3 regions of the Rossellomorea sp. GAMAL-10_SWC genome follow, and region 1 is predicted to be linked to each of the others. Evidence: riboswitches for the same ligand, from Rfam matches in the RefSeq annotation. Region 1 holds a riboswitch; each other region holds the start of a gene.
What was found. A riboswitch is a leader RNA that binds a small molecule or an ion and turns the genes downstream of it on or off. The one in region 1 is predicted to bind cobalamin.
Positions count from the first base shown of each region.

Region 2: linked by a shared signal. The riboswitch ahead of V5E38_RS11955 (ABC transporter substrate-binding protein) and the one ahead of V5E38_RS08565 ((2Fe-2S) ferredoxin domain-containing protein) in region 1 are both predicted to bind cobalamin.
Region 3: linked by a shared signal. The riboswitch ahead of metE (5-methyltetrahydropteroyltriglutamate--homocysteine S-methyltransferase) and the one ahead of V5E38_RS08565 ((2Fe-2S) ferredoxin domain-containing protein) in region 1 are both predicted to bind cobalamin.

Region 1 is NZ_CP144911.1:1,754,281-1,759,382, forward strand. It holds gene V5E38_RS08555 (polysaccharide deacetylase family protein) at 1-124, opposite strand, end outside; gene V5E38_RS08560 (YbjQ family protein) at 543-863, shown strand; cobalamin riboswitch at 1,135-1,321, shown strand; cobalamin riboswitch at 1,500-1,681, shown strand; gene V5E38_RS08565 ((2Fe-2S) ferredoxin domain-containing protein) at 1,808-2,191, shown strand; gene cobJ (precorrin-3B C(17)-methyltransferase) at 2,245-3,870, shown strand; gene V5E38_RS08575 (sirohydrochlorin chelatase) at 3,933-4,835, shown strand; gene cobK (precorrin-6A/cobalt-precorrin-6A reductase) at 4,832-5,102, shown strand, end outside.
Region 2 is NZ_CP144911.1:2,428,407-2,433,508, reverse strand. It holds gene V5E38_RS11965 (response regulator transcription factor) at 1-189, shown strand, start outside; gene V5E38_RS11960 (ATP-binding protein) at 189-1,973, shown strand; cobalamin riboswitch at 2,119-2,291, shown strand; gene V5E38_RS11955 (ABC transporter substrate-binding protein) at 2,414-3,373, shown strand; gene V5E38_RS11950 (FecCD family ABC transporter permease) at 3,339-4,391, shown strand; gene V5E38_RS11945 (ABC transporter ATP-binding protein) at 4,388-5,102, shown strand, end outside.
Region 3 is NZ_CP144911.1:1,249,247-1,254,348, forward strand. It holds gene brnQ (branched-chain amino acid transport system II carrier protein) at 1-46, shown strand, start outside; gene V5E38_RS05980 (amino acid permease) at 176-1,564, shown strand; cobalamin riboswitch at 1,830-2,028, shown strand; gene metE (5-methyltetrahydropteroyltriglutamate--homocysteine S-methyltransferase) at 2,176-4,464, shown strand; gene V5E38_RS05990 (acyl-CoA thioesterase) at 4,481-4,975, shown strand.

The DNA of each region.
Region 1 (5,102 bases):
TTTTAGAATAAACTTGATGGATTGAAAAGAATTTAAATAAACGTGTTAGTAAACTCGGGATTGGTCCATAAAGAATAAATAATAATAATAGTAACCCCCCGATAATGATGAAAATTCTAAGCATAAATTCTCCTTAACTACCTTTAAATAATAATAATCATATAACATTATTATAGTCCAATTTATATTTTGTTGGTAATTAAATGCAGATAATATTATGATAAAATAAAATTGTGCTCTCGAAAAGTGAGTAGATGGTAAAATGAGAATGATTAAAGTTTAGCACTAAATTTATAGATGTAAATAAGAAGTCATCAATTGAAATAGAAAAATCAGTCTCGGAAATTTTAACGAATATTAATTTTCTGAAAAAATGAATTTCTCTTTTGTAAAAAGGGATTAAACCAATTACATAGAATTAATACAATATACGTTTCAAATTTTCCATTTTTAATTAATGAAGTTTAAAAATGGCATTGAAATACATACACAAAATTGGAAAATAATTTTGTGTAAAGAATAAAAATTTTGAGGTGAACATTATGATCGTAGTTACAACTGAAAACATTGAAGGGTATAAACTAGTTGAAGTAAAGGGTCCTGTATTTGGAGTTATTGTACGTAGTAGAGGACTTGGTGGCGATATTTTAGCTGGTCTAAAAAGTCTTGTTGGTGGAGAAATCAAACAATACACTGCAATGCTTGAGGATGCGAGAAAAGAAGCAATGGATCGAATGACTAAAAATGCTAGTGAAATGGATGCAAATGCAATTATCATGATGCGTTTTGATTCAGGTGAAATAGGGCAAAACATGAGTGAAATTGTCGCTTATGGAACGGCAGTAGTAGTCGAGAAAATATAATAAAAAAAGTGCGGACAATTTCACGGACAAGTTTACAAGAAAACCCACGAAGAGTTCTCTTTTTACTTGTCCTTAAATAACAATAAGTTTTAAAAAAAGAAATGAAGATATTTAATTTCTTTTATATCTATAATAATTCAATTACTTAAAAAAGATGAAGTTATTGGAGGATAGCGTTTTCCTTAAAGTAGTTTAATAACCTCTTGAAATATTAATTCTGATAGACTAGAATAATAATATCTAATAAATATCTAATAAATTGAATATTAATTTGTTAACAATTCGTTAAGATGCCTTAGGGCTTAATAGGGAATCTGGAGCATTACCAGAACTGTCCCCGCAACTGTAAGTGTGGACGAAATAGACAAACCACTGAAACGTTTATATGGACGTTACGGGAAGGGTCTAAAGTAGGAAGATACACAAGTCAGGAGACCTGTCTTAGCTTTTAAAGTTTCGATTTCTTCGGGGGTTGAGAAGATGAAACGTTTGGACAAAAAGGATTATTTATTAACTTTCTTTGTGCTGGCGTTTTATCCGTTCAACTTATGTTGAACGGATTTTTTCGTTTTAATGATTCTAAATCATTTTTTTATGCCTATAGTATGCCTCTACAAGAAACAAGTCTTTTTAAAAATTGAATAGATTAGGATTGGTGCACTATGAAAATAGTGCTTAATAGGGAAGTACGGTTTAAATCCGTCACGGTACCCGCCACTGTATGGGGAGTTCATTGCAGATGTCACTGAAGGAATTTGGGAAGACGCAATAGAATGATGAACCTAAGTCAGGAGACCTGCCTTTACCTAATAGCTTCAATCAACCTACGGGAACATAGGTAGAAGTGCTGAACTTACATCGCTATTTTTTTGTGTGTATTTATTCTGCACCCCTATGTCCATAGGGGTGCTTTTTTTATGAAAAAACGAAAGGGAGTATGTTACATGACTACTTGGAATTTACAAGGGACGAAACACCATGTCCTCATTTGTAACGGCAGCAGCTGTATGAGAAAGGGTGGGGAGGAAGCGACACAAGCAATACGGAATGAAATCACCAATTTAAGCTTAGATTCAATCATACATACTACAAGAACGAGATGCAATGGAAGATGTAAGGATGCACCTGTTGCCATCGTCTATCCTTCAGGGACTTGGTATAAAAACGTAACCCCAGAAGTGGGAACTACGATTGTAAAGCGTCATCTGGCTGAAGGCCATTGCCTTCAGGAGCATTCGATCTATCAATATTCCGAAGCTGGATTCATACATCCAGAAGGGTCGGAATGTATCGAAGGAATACAAAAAGCGGTTAAAGAAAAGATTTAACAGCGGATAGTAGCTGGATTCTAGTTTGAAATTGTGGAAGGTGGCGTAATAGTGTGAAAGGTAAATTATTGGTTATTGGTTTTGGCCCTGGTGATGAAAAACATATTACCGGACGGGCAAAGGAAGCCATCCAAGAAAGTGATATCATTATCGGCTACAAAACCTACGTTGATTTAATCAAGGGATTAATAGCCGGAAAGCAAATCATCAGCACAGGAATGACAGAAGAAGTGAGCCGTGCCCAGGAGGCTGTGAAACAAGCTGAGCTCGGTTACACGGTAGCTGTCATTTCGAGCGGTGATGCTGGTGTTTATGGAATGGCAGGACTTGTTTACGAAGTGCTAGTTGAAAAAGGTTGGAAAAAAGAATCAGGGGTAAAAGTGGAGGTGGTCCCTGGCATTTCTGCCATCAACTCCTGTGCTGCTTTATTAGGCGCGCCGGTCATGCATGATGCCTGTACGATTAGCTTAAGTGACCATTTAACACCGTGGAGCTTGATCGAGAAACGAATCGAAGCGGCCGCTCAAGCTGATTTTGTGATTGCCCTATACAATCCAAAAAGCGGGAGAAGAACACGTCAGATCATGGAAGCACAAAAAATTCTATTAAAATACCGCTCGCCAGACACCCCTGTAGGATTGGTAAAGAGTGCCTACCGTGATAGTCAAAAGATCGTCTTAACAAATTTACAAGAAATGTTAGAACATGAAATTGGCATGTTAACTACCGTTTTAATAGGCAACTCTTCAACATTTTTCTACGATGAATTGATGATTACTCCGCGTGGTTATCAGCGGAAGTATACATTAAATCAGGCAATTCAACCTTTGAAACCGCATCAGCGTCTGCAAAAGGAAGCTGAACCATGGGCATTGGAGCAAATGGAAGATGTAATGCCAGTAAACAAGAAACTAGTCACCCCAACCTCTGTGAAAGAGTCGCCAAGAGAGTTGGCTGAGGAAGCCTTGCAAATGATCCTTGGTGAGACCTATGGACAAACCCAAGGTTTAATTGTGAAGCAAGACTTTCAATCTATTTTTGAGGTAGCGGTCAGCCCTGGTGTCGCCAATAAAAAATTTACCGCGCATCAGATGGTCATTCTTTCCGAAATTGTCGGAAAAGAAGGAGTCATGGAATACACACAAGACCATTTTATGAAGCTGCAAATTTTAACCTCTAAGCCTGATGAGATTATTGAAAAACTAACGAGAGCCAACTTTTTGATTGCTCCTGTTGGCGACGTATTAACCGTAAAAGCCTGTGATTTTTGTGACGGAGAAAAGAAGGATTCCATCCCTTATGCCGATGAGCTACAAGAAAGGCTTGGCGGCATGGAACTCCCAAAAGAATTGAAACTTGGTGTGAATGGCTGCGGCATGGCTTGTTATGGAGCCGTAAAAGAAGATATTGGCATTGTCTATCGTAAGGGAGCGTTTGATTTATTTTTAGGAGCCAAGACAGCTGGAAGAACCGCTCATAATGGCCAAATCGTAGCTGAAGGAATCGCACCGGACAAAATTGTCGGGGTCATAGAGGGAATTGTTCAAGAGTACCAACAAAAGGCGTATCCAAATGAACGTTTCTATAAATTTTTTAAACGGGTCAAAGAAGTTCAAGGTTTTGTGTACCAGGATATCACACCAAATCTTAAAATCGAAGCAGCTGTTTGCGGGGAATAAAGGAGAGAAGTCTAGCGATAATTGGCAGGTAAGGCATTTACAAACAAAGGGGAGGAAATATTTTGAGAGCAATTTTATTTGTGGGGCATGGAAGTAGAGATCAAGAAGGAAATCAGCAGGTTCGAGAGTTCATCCGTGAGATGAGAAAGACTTGGGAAGATTCTTTCCTGGTCGAGACGTGTTTTTTAGAATTTGAACAACCAACAGTGAATCAAGGCATCGATCTATGTGTGGAGAAAGGGGCCGACCATGTTGTCTTGATTCCGATCATGCTCTTACAGGCAGGACACTCCAAAATTCATATTCCAGCAGCTATTGATGAGGCAAAGAATAAATATCCGTTTGTTCAATTTACTTATGGCCGACCAATTGGTGTTCATGAGGAAACATTTGAAATTCTAAAAACTAGATTAATGGAAATTGGCGAGAATGTAGAAACCATCGAAGACGATACGGCTGTCCTTTTGTTAGGACGTGGCGGAAGCGATCCTGATGCGAATAGTGATTTATATAAAATTGCTAGATTACTATGGGAAAAAACAAACTATAAAATCGTCGAACCTGCTTTTATGGGGGTGACCAATCCTTTAGTGAACGAAGGGATTGAGCGCTGTATTAAACTTGGAGCAAAAAAAGTAGTAATCCTGCCTTACTTTCTATTCACTGGCATCCTGATTAAACGGTTAGAAGATATGATGGTACCTATTCAAAATCAATATTCCGCGGTTGAAATTAAGTTGGCTGACTATTTTGGTTATCATCCAAAATTACAGACTATTTTAATAGATCGGGTGGAAGAAGCCCTCCGTGATGAAGTGAAGATGAACTGTGATACCTGTCAATACCGTCTTAATGTGATGGAACATATCGATCATCACCACCACCATGATCATGACCACGATCATCATCATGACCATCACCATGATCACGAACATGCAGTGCAAAAGGCTGGAGATAGAGGATGATTTTCGTGTTAGCCGGAACAAGTGATGCAAGAGCCCTTGCTTTAGAAATAAAAAAGGAGGGGTTCGATCTCCTGGCCTCAGTTGTCACAGAAAATGCAGCGGTTGAATTAAGGGAGTCAGGGATACGTGTTCAAGTAGGAAGATTAACGGATAAAGACATGGTGAGGTTGATTGACACAAAAGGGATTCTAGCGGTTGTCGATGCCAGTCATCCGTTTGCGGAAGAAGCTTCCAAAAACGCAATCAAGGCGGCCGAAACGGCGGGAA
Region 2 (5,102 bases), 670 kb from region 1:
GACAAAGTATTTGATCGTGAAACATTATTAAAATCAGTTTGGCAATATGATTTTTTCGGAGATTTACGTACAGTAGACACACATGTAAAACGTCTGCGAGAAAAACTGAGTAAAAGCTCTGAGGATGCTGCGAAAATGATCGTCACTGTTTGGGGTGTCGGTTATAAATTTGAAGTAGGTCAGGAGTAATGATCGTAAGAAGTTTAGTTGGAAAGCTTTGGCTGACAATTATCTTACTAGTCTCTCTTGTATTATCATTCTTGACCTTTGTCTTAATAGGATTTTTTGAAAAATTTTATATTGACCTTCAAGTACAAAATATGAAGGATGATGCCACAAAAATTGCACAATTAATAGAAAATGGTCAACCACTCTCCGATATTGAGTATTTATCAAATAATATTGTTAGTAGATATTCAAGAGTAATCATTTCTATTGACGGTCAAGAGCCATGGTATTCAAATAATACATATGGAATACAGGAGCTACCATTTAAAGAAATTAAAAATGATGAAATCTTAAATAAAACGTTAACTGATCATAAAGAGGTCAGTAAAAGACTTGTTTATGGTGAAAATAGTGAGAGAGAAAAATTAGTAGTAGGTGTTCCATTACATACAAACTCAAAAAATGGAGCTGTATTTATATACCAAACATTACAACCTGTAAAAGTGATGATTCACCAAACGACTAATTTTGTCTTGCTCGCGGCATCGATTGGGATCGTGTTAACAACATTTTTCTCATTCTTTCTTTCTTCTAAAATTACAGCTCCTCTTAGAAAGATGAAAGAAGTTGTAAGTAGTATGACTTCAGGGAATTTTAATGTGAAAGTACCAATCCATTCAAGTGATGAAATTGGAGAACTTGCGTATTCATTTAACAAGATGAGTAAACAATTAAATTTTAATATGAATGCATTAAAACAAGAGAAGGAGAAGGTTTCTAATATTATTACAAGTATGGTAGATGGTGTAATTTCGATTGATAAAGAAGGTCAAATCGTGACATCGAATCCACCAGCTGAACGCTTTTTGAAAATGCTTAATGATGATCAATTTGAAGAACCTTCTTCACTTGTTTTAACGAAGGAACTATTAGATTTATTTGTATTAGTCGTCGAAAGTGAGAAAAAGCAATTTATAGAATTAAATTTCGATCAAGGCAATTGGCAAGTTTTAATGTCGCCTCTTTATAATCAAACAAATATAAGAGGCGTTGTAGCGGTGATTCGTGATGTTACAGAACAAAGACGGTTAGAAAAGATGAGAAAAGATTTTATAGCGCATGTTTCTCATGAACTACGAACGCCTATTTCCTTATTACAAGGTTATAGCGAAGCGATTGTTGATGGTGTAGCAGAATCCAAGGAAGAGATGCAAGAATTGTCACAAATCATTTATGATGAGTCACTTAGAATGGGTCGATTAGTAAATGATTTGTTAGATTTAGCAAGAATGGAGAACGGATTTACTGAATTAAATAGAGACTTCGTTCCTCTAGTACAATTTGTTGATCGGATTTTACGCAAGTTTAAAGGTTTAGCAAAGGAAAAAAATATTAAGTTATTTGGAGAAATCGACAACATTCCGCATTTAAATATCTACATAGATGAGGATCGGATGGAACAGGTTTTTACAAATTTAATTGATAATGCAATAAGACATACAAATGAAAATGGAAGAATTATTGTTTCAGTAAATCAAAATGAAAGATCAACTACATTTAATTTTATTGATTCAGGTGCAGGGATTTCAAAAGAAGATTTACCATTTGTATTTGAACGTTTTTATAAAGCGGATAAAGCTCGTACAAGAGGTAGAAGTGGCACGGGTTTAGGTTTATCAATCGTTAAAAATATTGTAACAGCACATGGTGGATCGATTCAGGTCTATAGTGAAGAAGGACAGGGAACGACATTTAAAGTTAAAATACCGCATAATTTACGAATGAACGAAAAAGATGTAGAGTAATCTTGTTTCATATAAAACATATTACCTTTAAGTTTAGAGACGATATCACTGCAAAACAAACAAAAAACAAAAAAAATTAGTAAAATAATAAACATATAAAGAAAATAATTGAATTCTTACCAAATTTATCTTACGATTGAATTAATGAAATATTGATGAGTTTAGTGCAAGTATTGCTTAAAAGGGAATCTGGTATAATCCAGAACTGTCCCCGCAACTGTAATGTGAACGAAACGAATAGCCACTGTTCTTTAAGAATGGGAAGGTCGGAGTAGGTTGAAACAAAGTCAGTAGACCTGCTAAATTCATCCTTGTTCAATTCTTCGGGGAGTAAGAATTTGAAGCAGCAGTTGCAAGAATTCTTGTATTTATATGTTGTTTCAGCCCCATTCAAAATGAATGGGTTTTTTTATGCTTTCCAAAATAATAGGAGGATTTAAATGAAGAAGTTTTTATCAAGTTTTATCATTATGTTATTGTGTTTAGGATTATTTGGTTGTAATAATGATACCACACAAAAAAAATCGAATGTAAGTAAGAGTGAACAAGCAACTTTTCCAATGACTGTAAAAGATGCAACGAACAAAGAAGTTAGCTTTAAAGAGGCACCTAAAAGAATCGTATCACTTATTCCAAGTAATACTGAAATCTTGTTTTCTATTGGTGATGGCAAGGATGTAGTAGGGGTAACAGATTTTGACAATTATCCAAAAGAAGTAAAATCAATTGATAAAGTTGGCGGAAATAATGCCGATATGACTTATAATGTTGAAAAAATTATTTCATTAAAACCTGATTTAGTTTTAGCGCATGAATCAAGTTTAGGAATTTCTGCTGACGGTTTAGAACAGATCAAACAAGCGGGGATTAATGTTTTTGTTGTAAAAAATGCTGCAACTATTAATGACGTGTATGATACAATTCAACAAGTTGGAGAAATAACGGGAAAAACTGAGCAATCGAAAAAAGTAGTAACTGGTATGAAAACAAAATTAGATGAAATTAGCAAAAAAACAGCTAAAGCAAATACAAATCCAAAGGTTTGGCTTGAAATATCAGGACCACCTGAAATATATACAGCAGGTAAAGGTACGTTCTTAGATGAAATGCTTTCGATTGTTCATGCTAAAAACGTAGCTGAAAGTGAAAAAGGTTGGGTTAAGTATAGTGAGGAATCAGCTATTAAAGCGAATCCTGATGTGATTTTAACTACTTATGGATATTATGTTCCAAATTTAGAAAAAACTGTAATGGCTAGGAAAAACTGGCAAACAGTAAACGCAATTAAAAATCACCGTGTATATGATGTTAATTCAGATACAACATCTAGACCTGGTCCAAGACTTGCAGAGGGAGTCGAAGCAATTGCAAAGGCGGTTTACCCAGAGCTTTATAAATAATACATATTTAATCTTTTTAATTCCATTTATCTTATTAATTTTTTTATTTATTTTAGGGGTTTCGATTGGGTCTACATCGATTCCCTTTTCTTCTATTATTTCTAGCTTTTCAGATGCTCTATTTAAAACTGATTATGTTCCAGCTGATATTCAAACAATTGTCATGAATATACGAGTGCCAAGGGTAATGTTAGCTGGATTAGTCGGTGCTAGCCTTTCGTTGGCAGGTGTTGCATTTCAAGGAATACTTAAAAATCCATTAGCTGATCCTTTTACATTAGGTGTCTCTTCAGGTGCCTCTGTAGGAGCAGTGGTTGTTTTATTTTTTCAAATAAGCTTACCTTTTGTAACTTATTTTACTTTGCCAGTTGTTAGTATATTATTTGGATTTGGAACACTCATCTTATTATTACTATTTGTTCGAAAACTAGATCCATCTCTTAATGTAGAGACAATCATACTAGGTGGCATTATAATAAGTTCGTTTTGTTCTGCATTATTATCATTATTTATAACTTTTTCAAATAATGAATTACGTACAGTAATTGGCTGGTTAATGGGTAATATCGGTGGGAGGGGCATTCAGTACTCTCTTAGTTTATTACCGTTTTTAATCATTTCTTTCTTAATTTTATTTAGTCAAAATAGGCAGCTAGATGCGATGACATTTGGTAGCACAAATGCAAAACATATTGGAATTGATGTAAAAAAATCCACTTATTTAATTTTGTTAACTGGTAGTATTTTGTCTGGTGCAGCAGTAGCTGTTTCTGGAACAATTGGATTTGTAGGATTAGTTGTTCCGCATTTTACTAGAACTTTGGTAGGGCCATTACATAAAAAATTACTTCCATTATCAATGATCAATGGCGCAATATTTTTAATCGGGTCGGACATATTATCAAGAGTTGTATTAGCCCCAAGAGAGTTACCAATCGGGGTAATTACTTCATTAATTGGTGCTCCAATATTTGCATTAATATTACTATCTTTGAAAAGAAATAGGGGAAAAGTATGATTAAATGTCAAGATATCTCATATTCATATGATGGAATTCATACTGATTTGGATGAACTGTCTTATTCTATTAATCAAGGAGAATGGCTAGGAATTATTGGTCCAAATGGGAGTGGAAAGTCAACGTTTTTAAATATTCTTAGTGGACTTTTTAAACCGTCTAAAGGAAATGTCATGTTAGATGGAGAATTTGTATCTAGTATGTCTAATAAACAAATAGCAAAAAAAATTGCTGTTTTATCACAACAAAATTCCTATACATATTCTTATGAGGTAAAAGAAACAGTTAAACTTGGACGTCTTGCTCATTCGTCTTCCTTTTTTCCTAGCTGGTCCACAATCGATGAAACTGCAGTCAATAACGCAATGATGATGACTGGTACTAAGAAGATGGAAAAAAGCCTCATAAATGAAATTAGTGGTGGTGAGCGTCAAAGAGTATTTCTTGCTCAATGCTTTGCTCAGGAAACACCATATATTTTTTTAGACGAACCAAGTAACCATTTAGATTTAATGCATACAATTAAAATTTTAGATGTTTTAAAGGAATTACAAAAACATGAGAATAAAACGATCGTAACTGTTTTTCATGACTTAAATTTAGCAAGTCTTTACTGTGATCGATTAGTAGGATTAAAGGACGGAAAAATTTATATCGAAGGAAAAACAGACTCAGTTTTAAGTGAAGATTTATTAAAAGGTTTATATGACA
Region 3 (5,102 bases), 510 kb from region 1:
GAAAAATAAGAAAAATATTCCTAGTTCAATTCGAAAGATCAGTTAATTATAGGAAGATAGAGCAGGTTTTTAACTGTAAATATTCTAAAGTAAGTTAGTAATGGTTTTAGGGGAGAAGTTTTTAAGTTTGATTCAAAAAGTGACACTTGTTTCATCAGAAAGGGGAGGAAATAGAATGGTACAAAAGGAATTGAAAAAAGGATTGAAAGCGCGCCATATTCAGATGATTGCTTTGGGCGGAACAATCGGTGTAGGTTTATTTATGGGTTCAACGAGTACAATTCATTGGACGGGCCCTTCAGTAATGCTTGCTTATGCAATTTCGGGGATTTTTATCTTCTTCATTATGCGTGCAATGGGGGAAATGCTATACCTAGAGCCAAGTACAGGTTCATTTGCGACATTTGGCCATAAATATATACACCCTTTAGCAGGGTATATGACTGCTTGGAGTAATTGGTTCCAGTGGGTTATTGTTGGAATGTCAGAAATTATTGCAGTTGGGGCATATATGAAATACTGGTTTCCAGACCTACCTGCTTGGATACCAGGAATTATTGCAATTGTGATTCTTGGTGCAGCAAATTTAATTTCCGTTAAATCATTTGGTGAATTTGAATTTTGGTTTGCAATGATTAAAGTCGTTACGATTTTATTAATGATTGTTGCAGGGTTTGGTCTTATTTTCTTCGGTCTTGGAAACGGTGGAAATGCGATTGGACTATCTAACCTTTGGAAAAATGGCGGATTCTTTACAGGTGGTTGGTCAGGTTTCTTCTTTGCACTTTCACTAGTTGTTGGAGCTTATCAAGGCGTTGAATTGATTGGTATTACAGCTGGAGAAGCAGAAAATCCGAAAAAAACATTAAAAGATGCGATTCAAAGTCTTATTTGGCGTATTTTAATTTTCTATATTGGTGCTATTTTTGTAATTGTAACAGTTTTCCCTTGGGATCAACTAAATTCGATTGGTAGCCCGTTTGTTGTAACTTTCGCAAAATTTGGTATTACAGCTGCAGCTGGAATTATTAACTTTGTCGTAATCACTGCTGCATTGTCTGGTTGTAACAGTGGTATTTATAGTGCAGGTCGCATGCTTTATACATTAGGTATAAATGGACAAGCACCAAAATATTTTACAAAAGTCTCAAATAACGGAGTGCCTTTATTTGGTACGTTCGGTGTACTAATTGGTTTAGTAATTGGCGTTATTTTAAATTTTATTGCACCAAAAAACTTATTCGTGTATGTATACAGTGCAAGTGTACTTCCTGGGATGATCCCGTGGTTTGTCATCTTAATTAGTCATATTCGTTTCAGAAAAGTAAAAGGAGATGAAATTAAAAATCATCCTTTTAAAATGCCTTTTGCACCATTTACTAACTACTTAACATTAGCCTATTTAGTTATGGTATTGATCGGTATGTGGTTTAATGATGACACACGCATCTCACTTATTGTAGGGATTATTTTCTTGGCAATCCTTGTCATTTGTTTCTATGCTTTTGGTATCGGAAAACGTGTACCATTAGATGCTCAATCAGATGAAGAAATAGCTAATTAATACATTACTTAGTTTGATGGTAAGATGTTTCTTTGAACATAGCTATTCAATAAAAAAATAAATTTTATAAACAATCAATGCGTTCGTATGATTAGATCAAACAGTAATTAAACTGGATGAGATTAGTATACGAACGCATATTTTAATTACTTGAATTACTAAATCAACAGCATTTATTTAATCCAAAATAAAAATTTTTTTAAAATAGAACGAAAAATAAAAAAATATTTTGACTATTTTTGCATTTTATGACAAAATGATGAAAACTAAATAGTAGGGAATAGGTGTAAATGAAGTTCAAAGTTTGAAATCATTTACTTAAAAGGGAAGTTTGGTTTAATTCCAACACGGTCCCGCCACTGTAATAGAGGAGTAAATAAGAAGATGCCACTTATTAAAATAGGGAAGGCTTTTATTTACAAAGATTCTTAAGTCAGGAGACCTGCCTATTCTAACGACGCTGTTTGACCTACGAGAGATAGGGAGGTGCCTTATGGAAAGAAAGCTTAAGTTAACGTATTCTAATTATTTATGTTTTCCAACTTAAAGGCATTTTTGTCTCTTATGAGATAAAAATGCTTTTTTATTTTAGTTAAAAGGAGAGGGAAAAGATGGTACAAATAAGTAATCTAGGATATCCGAGAATTGGTGAAAATCGTGAATGGAAAAAAACGTTAGAAAGCTTTTGGCAAAAGAAAATTAATCAAGAAGAATTTGAGAAGGAAATGAAATCACTAAGATTAAGCTCAATAAAAAAACAGTACGATTTAGGTGTGGAACTAGTCCCTGTAAATGATTTTACGTTTTATGATCATGTGTTAGATTTTGCTACTATGTTTGGTTGGATTCCTGGTCGATTTGGTGAAATAAATGAAAGACCAAGTCTAGATACGTATTTTGCATTAGCAAGGGGTAGTAAAAACATTGTAGCTTGTGAAATGACGAAATGGTTTAATACAAACTATCACTATATCGTTCCTGAATATCAAAAAGAGAAGCAATCTAAATTGCTATTCAATAAGCCATTAGAAGCATACAAAGAGGCTCTAATTGAGCTTGGTATAAAAACGAAACCTGTCATTCTAGGAATCTATTCATTTGTACAGTTAGCAAAAGGTTACCAGGAAGAAGAAAAACGAAACATAATTAATAAACTAGTAAACCTCTATATACAAATGCTTAAAGAGCTAGAGAATGAAGGTGTTGAGTGGGTACAAATTGATGAACCATGTTTTGTGTTAGAAGAGTCAAGCGAAGATATTCGTTTTATGAAAGAAGTTTATGATCAAATCGCAAAAGCTGTACCTACATTATCAATTATGCTTCAAACTTTCTTTGAAGCAGTTGAACAATATAAAGAACTAATTTCATTCCCAGTATCAGGTATTGGTCTTGATTTTGTTCACGGTAAAGATGGAAATTTAGAGTCGATCCTGAAGTACGGATTTCCAAATGACAAGGTATTAGGCGTAGGAATACTTAATGGGCGTAATATTTGGAGAAATGATTTAAATGATTCCATTGATTTTTTAAATTCTCTTAAAAAAGAAATAAGTCCAAAAGATTGGTGGATTCAACCGTCTTGTAGTTTGCTTCATGTACCAGTTACAAAAGTTGAAGAGAAATTATTAAATGAAACATTGTTCGAGGCATTATCGTTTGCTGATGAAAAATTAGAAGAGTTAGTGATACTAAAAAGTTTATTTATAAACAAAGCGAGCATGTTTGAAAATGAAGTTAAATATGCAAGTAATTGTTTAGTAAATTTAAAACAGCTTAGCAAAAAAAATCATTCAACTAGTAATGAACTGGAATCCATTAATGAAGAAGATTTTAGAAGACCAGTACCATTCCATTTAAGATATCCATTACAAAATAAAGTAATGAATTTACCGATTTTACCAACGACTACAATTGGAAGTTTCCCTCAAACGAAGGAAATTAAACAAATAAGACAGCAATGGCGCAAAGGAACAATTGATGATTCAGAATATATGAATCAAATTAAATTGAAAATTAAAGAGTGGATTGAGATTCAAGAAAATATTGATATGGATGTATTAGTACATGGTGAGTATGAACGTACGGATATGGTTGAATATTTTGGTGAGAAACTAGAGGGATTTGCATTTACGAAAAAAGCATGGGTTCAATCTTATGGATCACGCTGTGTTAAACCGCCAATTATTTTTAGTAAAGTTGAATTTACAAAGCCAATTACTGTAAATGAAACTGAGTATGCACAAAGCTTAACAGCTAAATCAGTCAAAGGAATGTTAACAGGTCCAGTTACAATATTAAATTGGTCGTTTGTTCGTGAGGATCGTACAAGAGAAGAAATAGCAAATGAAATTGCACTAGCTTTACGTAAAGAAGTAAAAGCACTTGAAACGGCTGGCATTTCAATTATTCAAGTTGATGAACCTGCAATTCGAGAAGGTTTACCATTGAAGCAAAAAGATTGGGGTCAATATTTACATTGGGTAACGAGAGCATTTCGTTTAGCTACTTCAAGCGTCCGAAATGAAACACAAATACATACTCATATGTGTTATAGCAATTTTAGCGATATTATGGACACAATTATTGATTTAGATGCAGATGTTATTTCAATTGAACATGCAAGAAGTCATCAAGAATTTTCTACTTATTTAGCTGAGTCCCCTTATCCATTTGGAATTGGTTTAGGCGTGTATGATATTCATAGTCCGAGGGTACCATCGGTTGAGGAAATAGAAGAAAATATTATTAGTTCTTTAAAAGTGTGTGATGCAAATAGATTTTGGGTTAATCCAGACTGTGGTTTAAAGACGCGCAATGAAACTGAGGTAATAGATGCCTTAACAAATATGGTAAAATCTGCGAAAAAAGTTCGAGAAAAATATTATTCAATTATTTAATGATAGGGTGAAATCGATGAGTGGTAGATATGTAAAAGAATCCAGAGTATTTGATAGTAGTAGAATATTTCCAACTGATTTAAATAACCATGGTACATTATTCGGAGGAAAAATGCTTGCCGCTATGGACTTAATTGCCTCCATTTCAGCTACAAAGCATTCAAGAATGGAATGTGTAACCGCATCGATGGATTCAGTAGAATTTTTATGTCCAGTTCGTGAAAGTGACTGCATTTATTATGAATCGTTCGTGATCTTAACGGGCTCAAGCTCAATGGAAGTATTTGTTCGAGCTACTGCCGAAGACCTACTTTCAGGTGAAAAAAGAGTTGCTGCAACATGTTTTGTAACATTTGTTGCACTAAAAGATGGAAAACCACATAAAGTAGTAGAGGTTATTCCAGAAACTGAGGAAGAAATTAAATTACAGCAATTAGCATTTAAACGATTAGAAAGTCGCCAATTAAGAAAGAAATTGAGTAAGGAATTGGCATTAATTTGGAATGAATAAAAAGAAAGCATTGAAATCATACTAAAAGTAAGCTAAGATTAAATTAATATTTTTAAGGAGGCATCAAATTTAGACACTATGTACAATATCCGATAACTTTTTAAGCTAATGAATTTTATAGCAAAAA